Regions from separate parts of the Pseudoduganella sp. GW821-FHT11H04 genome, predicted to be linked through region 4. Evidence: predicted binding sites of a transcription regulator. Region 4 holds the regulator's gene; each other region holds the start of a gene.

Region 1 (2,199 bases), on a different contig from region 4:
ATCGAGCTCGGTCGGGTGGCCGACGGATTCGTGGATGGTCAGCCACATATGCTCCGGCGACAGCACCAGGTCGTACTTGCCCGGTTCGACCGATTTCGCGGTCAGCTTTTCCTTTGCCTGGCGGCCAGCGGCCTTGGCGTCTTCAATCAGGTCGTAGGAACGGCTGTACAGGGTGGCCACGCCGCCCGCAGCCTTGATCTTGTCTTCCTTGCGGCCATCCAGGTATTCGTAGCCCATGCCGACCGGGGTGCCCAGGTCCGAGCGGCTGCGGAATTTGCCGGTGGTCTTGTCGACTGCGGTCGCGAAGAACGGCACCCACAGGCGGTGCAGGTCCTGGTCGATGTAGGAGCCGTCGGTGGAAGCAAAATACTTCTGCTGGTTGACCTGGAACAGCAAGGACTGGATGAAGGAAGCGCCCGAGTCCAGCGCGCCCTTGTTGGCCGTGATCAGCAGGTCGGCCTTCTCCTTGATCGGCACCGTGCGCCAATCCTTCTTGATCGGGGTAGCCCAGGAGACTTCACCCACGCCCGGCGTTGGCGCCAGGGCCACGCCCAGTGCCTGCAGCTTGGAATTGGCCTTGGCGATGGCGACCGCCTGGCGCGCCGCACCGGCCACGCCGTCCGGCGACATATCGCTGGTGGCGGCAAAGCCGTAAGCGCCGTTGGCGATCACGCGCACGCCCACGCCTGCGGATTCGGTGTTGGTGACGTTTTCGATGTTCAGGTCACGGGTGGTGATGAACTGGTTCAGGTAGCGGCCAATGCGTACGTCGCAGTAGCTGGCGCCGGCCTGGGTGGCCGCGGTCATCGCGGTATCTGCCAGCATCTTCTTGAACTTCACTTCCACGGGCTTAATCAGCTCGTCGGCCGCAATGGCGCGGCCAAAAGGCATCATCATGGCAGCCATTGCACCGCCGCTCATGTTGAGGAATGCACGTCGTTCCATAGTCTCTCCAGGGTTATCGTTATACCTAAGACAGCTTGCAGGAGACAAATCGTACGCAATTTTTATGCCATTGTGTAAAGCTTGTAGTTTGGGTGCGTGGGGCGCACCCAAACGCCGAAACACAAACTTTTAGTGTCCGATCAGTGTCCGCACAGCGTCCGCGCGGACACTTGACCGGGCGGCCAGCTTGCACGATCATCAAGCTCCCGGGCAACCGGATCCCCCGTGTCGCCCGCCTAACGAAAAATAGGAGACTTCTGAATGAAACAGTATGTCCTGGCCGGCCTGCTGGCCCTTGGCTTCACCAGTTTTTCCGGCGCCGCCCTGGCCGATCCTGCCTTGAAGGCAGCTATCGCCAGCCCGGCCCGCAACGCGGATAACGTCAAGCGCGACCAATTCCGCCACCCTTACGAAACCCTGACCTTCTTCGGCATCAAGCCGAATATGACCGTGGTCGAACTGTCGCCGGGCGGCGGCTGGTACACCGAAATCCTGGCGCCTTACCTGCGCGACCAGGGCAAGCTGATCGCCGCCGGCACCACCAACTCCGCCGAGGGCTTCCAGAAATTCCTGGCCAAGGATCCGGGCCGCGACAAGGTGGTGTATGGCACCTTCATGCCGGGCAAAGGCGTGTACAACTACGCGCCTAAGGGCAGCGCCGACATGGTGCTCACCTTCCGCAACGTCCATAACTGGATCGGCATCGGCGACGATGGCATGAAGAAGATGATGGCCAACATCTACGACAGCCTGAAACCAGGCGGCATCTTCGGCGTGGAAGAACACCGCCTGCCAACTTCCATGAAGCAGGACGCCGAAGCGAGCTCCGGCTATGTGCATGAAGCTTATGTGATCAAGATGGCCGAGCAGGCCGGCTTCAAGCTGGTGGCAAAGTCTGAAGTCAATGCCAATTCCAAGGACGACGCCAGCCACGAAAACGGCGTATGGGCGCTGCCGCCTACCTACACCAACAAGGACAAGGACCGCGCCAAATACGCCGCCATCGGCGAGAGCGACCGCATGACCCTGAAGTTCGTCAAGCCGCAATAAGTGCTTAAATCGCTGCAACGCGCTGCCGCCGGACTAGTGCTGGCGGCAGCATCCACCCTGGCCTGGGCCGCGGACCCGCCCAATGCGGCGGCCAATGCTCCCTTGATGCGCTTTATCCTGCCCGCTGCCACGCCGGGCTCGGAAGTGCAGGTCACCTACTTCCACCTCCTGCTGCGCCTTGCGCTGGAAAAAACGGAAGGCCCC
Region 2 (2,199 bases), on a different contig from region 4:
GCTGGGCGGAGCGGACTGCTGGTTTGCGGGAGACCTTGCGGCAAGCCGCCGTCACCCAAATGGCAGTGACGGTCGGACTGGTGCCGTTGACCATGCTGATGTTCTCACAGGTTTCGCTGGTCAGCCCCCTGGCGAACGCCGTCGCGATTCCGGTTGTCAGCTTGCTGGTGGCGCCGCTAGCCCTCGTGGGAAGTGTGTTGCCTGCGCCATTGGCGGCGCCGGTCCTGCAGGCTGCGCATTGGCTGCTTGCCGTCTTGCTGGACTGGTTGCAATGGCTCTCCGCCCAGCCGATCGCTGTCTGGTCCGCGCCGGCCCCAAGCTGGCCATTGTTCGTTTTCGCGCTGGCAGGAACCGCATGGGCGCTCGCCCCGCGCGGATGGCCCTTGCGCTGGCTCGGCCTGGCCTGTTGGCTGCCCCTTCTGGCGGCACAGCCGGATCGTCCTCCGCCCGGCGTGCTCAGGGCAATCGCTTTCGACGTGGGCCAGGGCATGGCAGTGCTGCTGGAAACGCACAATCACCGCCTGCTGTACGACACCGGCCCCGCCTATAGTCCCGAAACCAATGGCGGCAACCGCGTTATCCTGCCTTACTTGCGCGCGCGCGGCATCAATTCATTGGACGGGATCATCGTGACCCATAGCGACACCGATCACTCCGGTGGCGCGCTGGCAATCCTGCGTGAGATCCGCACCGGGTGGATGCTGTCGTCGCTGCCTGACGGCCACCCGATTTCGAAGGCCGCGCCGAAGCACATGCATTGCGTGGCTGGGCAAGCCTGGGATTGGGACGGCGTCCGATTCGAGATGCTGCAGCCGACGGCAGCCAGTTACGACGACCCGGCCCTGAAACCGAACGCGCGCGGGTGCACACTGAAGATCACCACAAAATCCGCAGGCATCCTGCTCGCGGCCGACATTGAAGCGCCGCAGGAAGCGGCACTGGTGGCGGCGGTGCCTGAAAAGCTGCGCGCCTCGATTCTCCTTGTCCCGCACCACGGCAGCGGCACCTCGTCCACCCCGGCCTTCCTGGCCGCCGTCGAACCGCGCCACGCGGTTTTCCAGCTGGGCTACCGCAACCGCTACCACCATCCGCGAGCCGATGTTCTTGGGCGTTACGTTGATATGGGCGCCGGTATCTGGCGGACAGATGACGCCGGAGCCGTCACGATGGAGATCGGCGCCGAACCCGTATTAGGCGCCTTTCGCCAGCAGCATGCCCGCTATTGGTACGGCCGCTGAGCACACCAAAAAGGGACACTTGCAACAGCGCTGTTGTTCCATTACGGAGCACCGGTGGCATTCAAGGCATGGCATGGAGTTTGCGATGTAAAGGGTGAATGTCCTTCGGACTTTCGCCAACAAACTTACATCAAGGAGACTGTCATGCAATGGAGTAACCCAGAGTTCATCGATTTCCGCTTCGGCTTTGAAATCACGCTGTACATCTTCAACCGTTAAACGGAAATGGCCGCCGCAGCTTGCGGTGGCCAACCTGCATCATGAAAATCATCGTACTCGGCTCGGCAGCAGGCGGCGGCTACCCACAGTGGAATTGCAACTGCCGCAACTGCGACGGTTTTCGTCATGGGCTGGTGCGTAGCCGCCCGCGGACACAGTCCTCCATCGCGATCTCGGCAAACGGCACCGATTGGCTTCTGGTGAACGCCTCGCCCGACATCCTGGCCCAGGTTCGCGCCACGCCTGCGCTGCAGCCGGCGCGCTCCGTGCGGGATACCGGAATCGCGGCCGTGCTCTTGATGGACGCCCAGGTCGATCACGTCACCGGATTGATGATGCTGCGCGAGGGGCCGGCGATCCCGCTGTATTGCAGCGCGCCTGTCTGGGAGGACTTGCAGGCCGGTTTTCCCCTGGCACGTGTGCTGGGGCATTACTGCGGCGTCGAATGGCATGAGTTGCCGGTGCAGCACGGGGATCGCACCGCCTTCACGGTCCCGAAACTGGAGGGCTTGCGCTTCACGGCCATCCCGCTCGACAGCAAGGCGCCTCCCTATTCGCCGCATCGCGAAGCGCCGGTCCCGGGAGACAATATAGGGCTGCTTGTGGAGGACTTTGCCAGCGGCGGAAAGCTCTTCTACGCACCCGGCCTCGGCGCCATCGCCCCAATGACAGCGGCCGCCATGCGCGAAGCCGACTGCCTGCTGGTCGATGGTACTTTCTGGACCGAGGATGAAATGATTAC
Region 3 (2,199 bases), on a different contig from region 4:
ATGTACCAGCAGTCCAAGCTGGCCGATACCGTGACCCGCCTGGCCTGGATGGACAAGGCGCCAGCCGATTTCGAAAAATCGGATGACCCGTTCATCAAGCTGGCGGTGCGCATGCACGGCGTGGCCATGTCGCTGGAAGAGCGCCGCAAGGAAGTGGACGGCAACATGGAAAAGATCATCCCGCAGTATATGGGCGCGGTGATCGCCTGGAAGAAGTCGCAAGGCAAGCCGGTCTACCCGGACGCCAACTCCACCCTGCGCGTGACCTACGGCACCGTGTCGTCCTACTCGCCGAAAGATGGCGTGAGCAAGGGCCCGTTCACGACCGTGGAAGGCATCGTCGAGAAATACACCGGCAAGGATCCGTTCGAGGCGCCGAAAGCGCTGTTGGATGCGGTCAAGGCCAAGCGTTATGGCCAGTTCAAGGATCCGGTGCTGGGCACCGTGCCTGTGGACTTCCTGTCCTCCGCCGATACCACCGGCGGCAACTCCGGTTCCGCCATCGTCAACAAGCGCGGCGAGCTGATTGGCCTGAACTTCGATTCGACTTACGAGTCCATTACCAAGGACTGGTACTTCGACCGCGACATCACGCGCGCCATCCACCTGGACGTGCGCTACATGCTGTGGGTGATGAAGGAGGTTGACCATGCGGACAACCTGCTGAAGGAAATGACGATCAAATATCCGAAGCAGCAGTAAAGCAGTAACAAGCAGTACCGCTCGTGAGGCCGTTCAGTCAACGCTGGACGGCCTCACTGCTTTTTACTTCTGGCTCTTGCGGCGGCGTGCGCTGGCCAGGCCCAGCATGCCGAGTCCGAACAGGGCTAAGCTGGCTGGCTCCGGAACACCGGCGGAGGAGGTTGGAATGTTCACCATGCCACGCCAGTTGGCCTCGCTGGAGTTCCAGTCGGCCCAATCCACCGAGTTCATGCCCGTGATGCTGTAGGCATAGTCGCCGGCAGCAAGGCCGGTAAAGGTCACGCCCTGCCAGCGGGTCTCGCCGCAGCAAGTCGCATTGGTCGGGGCATCAAAGTCGCCTTGTGTGCCGCTGACCGTGTCGGCATAGAAGTAATTCGAGCCCGCCACCAGGCCGGTTGGCAGCGAATCGGAAACCATATCAAAGGCTTTGGTGACGCCGTTCAAAGTCAACGAACCTTCATTCGGCGCGTCGGTGTGATAGCTGCCAAGCCAGATCGTGACGCTGCCAGGAGCGCCGGCGTTAATGCTGCCCAGTGCGATGGTGTGCGCCTGAGAGCAGTTTGCAGCGATGACCAGTGATGCACCCAGCAACGACGCGATAACTTTTTTGTTCTTCAAAATCATAACAGGCTCCCTGTATGGATTATTGTGGAACTACTCGTTTGCCAGCCTGTAGGCCGGCATTCCTTGGCCGTTAAAAGCATTGCCAGCTTGGTCAGGAGCAAAAAGCGCGCCAATTGAAGGACGTGGGGAATTACAGAGGGAAGCCCCTATATTGAGAGGTTCCAATCGTCATGAAAGTGTAAATATTGTCGACGGTACCATAAGTAAAAAACGGGGCTCGCTGAGCCCCGTTTCCTTATTTCGCGCCGATGTGACGCTTCAGGAAATCTTCGATTTTCTGGTAGGCGGCAGTTCTGTTTTCAGTATCGTAGAAACCATGGCCTTCGTAGTCGATGTACATCCACTCAGGCGTTTTGCCGGCTTCTTTCAGCGCGTCGCGCATGCGGTAAGCGTGTTCCTTCGGACAGATGTTGTCCTTGCCGCCGTGGATCAACAGGACCGGTGCTTTGATGCGGGCGGCCTGGGCGGAAGGTGAGAAGCGTTCCAGTTCCGCCATGTCGTCGCCGATGTATTTCCTGTGCCAGTTGGTGCTAGTGCGCGAGGTGCGGACGTTATCCTCTTTGTAGATATAGGCCAGGTCATACACACCCGAGTAGCCGATGACGCACTTGAACATGTCGGGTTCCGTTGCCGCCAGCATCAGAGAGGCATAGCCGCCAAAGCTGATGCCGTAGCTGCAAACGCGCTGGCCGTCGATCTCGCCCTGCTTGCTGGCCCATTTCACGCCGTCGATCAAGTCGTCCATGATCTTGCCGCCCCACTGGCGGTGGCCGGACGACTGGAAAGCGTCGCCGCGTCCGCCCGAACCGCGGAAATTTACCTGCAGCACGGCATAGCCGCGGCTGGCCAGGAATTGGGCATCTGAATCGAAGT
Region 4 (2,199 bases):
GTCTCCAGCCTGCCGATCCACAAACGCGCTACGCTGGGCCTGTCCTACCTGCCGCAGGAAGCTTCGGTGTTCCGTAAGCTGACGGTGGAAGAGAATATCCGCGCCGTGCTGGAGATCCAAAAGGTCGACGGCAAGGCGCTTAGCAAAGCCGAAATCGACCAGCGCCTGGAAGCCCTGCTGGCGGACTTGCAGATCGAGAAGCTGCGCGAGAACCAGGCCCTGTCGCTATCCGGTGGTGAGCGCCGCCGCGTGGAGATCGCGCGCGCACTGGCTACCAATCCGCGCTTCGTGCTGCTGGACGAACCGTTCGCCGGCGTCGACCCGATCGCCGTGATCGAAATCCAACGAATCGTGCGTTTCCTGAAGGAGCGCAACATCGGCGTTCTGATCACCGACCATAATGTACGGGAGACCCTCGGCATTTGCGACCGCGCCTACATCATCAACCAGGGCGCCGTGCTGGCTTCGGGCCGCCCGGACGACATCATTGCCAATGAATCCGTACGCCGCGTTTATCTCGGCGAACACTTCCGCATGTAAGCGAAGGCCATGAAACAAACACTGCAACTGCGAACCTCGCAACACCTGGCGCTGACGCCGCAGCTGCAACAATCCATCCGCCTGCTGCAGCTGTCCACGCTGGAGCTGCACCAGGAGTTGGAACAGCTGCTCGGCGACAATCCGATGCTGGAGCGTCTTGACGATCCGCTCGACCACTCTGTGCGGCTGCTGGCCGATGGCGCCATCAGCCAGGGTAGCGGCAATGGCACCGAAGGCCCCGCCACGCCAGCGCAGGAAAGTGCGCCGGGCGAGTGTGGCGAAGCCCCGGCCGCAGCCTCCGAAGGCGACGCCTATGAAGGCGGCGAAGGCGAGGGCGGCAACGGCAGCGACGACACGGACTGGAGTTCCAGCTCCGGCAGCAAATCTGCCGACGACGAAGACAGCCGCCCGCAGCTGGAAGCTTCCGGCTGCACCTTGCGCGAACACTTGCTGGAACAGATGCGAGTGACCGTACAGGAGCCGCGCGACCGCGCCCTGATGGAAATGATCATCGACGCGCTGGACGACAATGGCTACCTGGAAGAGCCGCTGGAAGAAATCCACGAGCGTCTGCCGCCCGAGCTGGAAATCGAACTGGATGACCTTCGCTGCAGCCTGGTGCTGTTGCAAAGCTTTGACCCGGCCGGCGTGGCCGCACGCAATGCTTCCGAATGCCTGGCGCTGCAGATCAAGCGCATGCCAGGCGTGCCGATGGTGACGCGCCGCATGGCGCTGGTCATCGTCGAGAAGCACCTGGCATGGTTCGCCCAGCGCGAGTTCACCAAACTGAAAAAAGCCCTCGACTGCGACGACGAAGATTTGCGCGAAGCGCAGTGCGTCATCCGCCAGTGCAACCCGCACCCGGGCGCCGAGTTCGCATCGGGCGATTCCGATTACGTCGTGCCCGACGTGATCGTGAAGAAGGGCCGCGGCGGCTGGCTGGTCATGCTGAATAACGACGTGGTGCCGCGCCTGCGTGTGAACGCGCTGTACGCCAACCTGCTCAAGCAGGGCAAAAGCGAGTCGCAGATGAACGGCCAGCTGCAGGAAGCTAAGTGGCTGATCAAGAATATGCGCCAGCGCTTCGACACCATCCTGCGCGTCGCGGAAGCGATAGTAGAAAGACAAAAGAATTTTTTCAGCCATGGCGCGGTCGCCATGAGGCCCCTTGTGTTGCGTGAAATTGCTGATACACTGGGACTACACGAGAGCACTATTTCTCGCGTAACAACTCAAAAATATATGCTCACCCCGCATGGCATGTTTGAGTTGAAATATTTCTTTGGTAGCCACGTCGCGACCGAAGCTGGGGGTGAAGCTTCATCGACTGCGATACGGGCACTGATCGTGCAACTGACAGGAGCAGAAGACCCGAAAAATCCTTTATCCGACAGTAAGATTGCGGACATGCTGGGAGAACAAGGCATGGTGATTGCGCGACGGACTGTTGCCAAATATCGAGAAGCGTTGAAAATCCCTCCGGTAAGCCTCCGCAAATCTTTGTAGTGCAGTGCATGGGTTCCTCTGTGCGTTTCGGCGTACACGAACTCGAGAGCGACATCATCTTTAGGAGTGTGTATGAATCTCACCATCAGTGGACATCATGTCGAAGTGACCCCGGCCATTCGCGAGTACGTGCAGAGCAAGCTGGAACGAGTC

The links. Region 4 encodes sigma-54, which starts transcription at its own class of promoters, with help from an activator protein. Its sites were predicted from a motif close to TGGCANGNAANCTGCTTT; they were not measured.
Region 1: AC1RTP_RS26495 (TldD/PmbA family protein) is a predicted target of sigma-54. The motif match lies at 998-1,015, and genes of this name have one in related genera.
Region 2: pqqA (pyrroloquinoline quinone precursor peptide PqqA) is a predicted target of sigma-54. The motif match lies at 1,308-1,325, and genes of this name have one in related genera.
Region 3: AC1RTP_RS03120 (PEP-CTERM sorting domain-containing protein) is a predicted target of sigma-54. The motif match lies at 1,421-1,438, and genes of this name have one in related genera.

What each region holds. Positions count from the first base shown of each region.
Region 1 is NZ_JBXARE010000020.1:40,843-43,041, forward strand. Features, by position in the region: gene AC1RTP_RS26495 (TldD/PmbA family protein) at 1-945, opposite strand, end outside; gene AC1RTP_RS26500 (class I SAM-dependent methyltransferase) at 1,207-1,995, shown strand; gene AC1RTP_RS26505 (substrate-binding periplasmic protein) at 1,996-2,199, shown strand, end outside.
Region 2 is NZ_JBXARE010000018.1:58,617-60,815, reverse strand. Features, by position in the region: gene AC1RTP_RS25760 (DNA internalization-related competence protein ComEC/Rec2) at 1-1,238, shown strand, start outside; gene pqqA (pyrroloquinoline quinone precursor peptide PqqA) at 1,383-1,457, shown strand; gene pqqB (pyrroloquinoline quinone biosynthesis protein PqqB) at 1,496-2,199, shown strand, end outside.
Region 3 is NZ_JBXARE010000001.1:619,746-621,944, forward strand. Features, by position in the region: gene AC1RTP_RS03115 (S46 family peptidase) at 1-702, shown strand, start outside; gene AC1RTP_RS03120 (PEP-CTERM sorting domain-containing protein) at 766-1,326, opposite strand; gene AC1RTP_RS03125 (alpha/beta hydrolase family protein) at 1,562-2,199, opposite strand, start outside.
Region 4 is NZ_JBXARE010000010.1:89,088-91,286, reverse strand. Features, by position in the region: gene lptB (LPS export ABC transporter ATP-binding protein) at 1-540, shown strand, start outside; gene AC1RTP_RS20570 (RNA polymerase factor sigma-54) at 550-2,046, shown strand; gene hpf (ribosome hibernation-promoting factor, HPF/YfiA family) at 2,119-2,199, shown strand, end outside.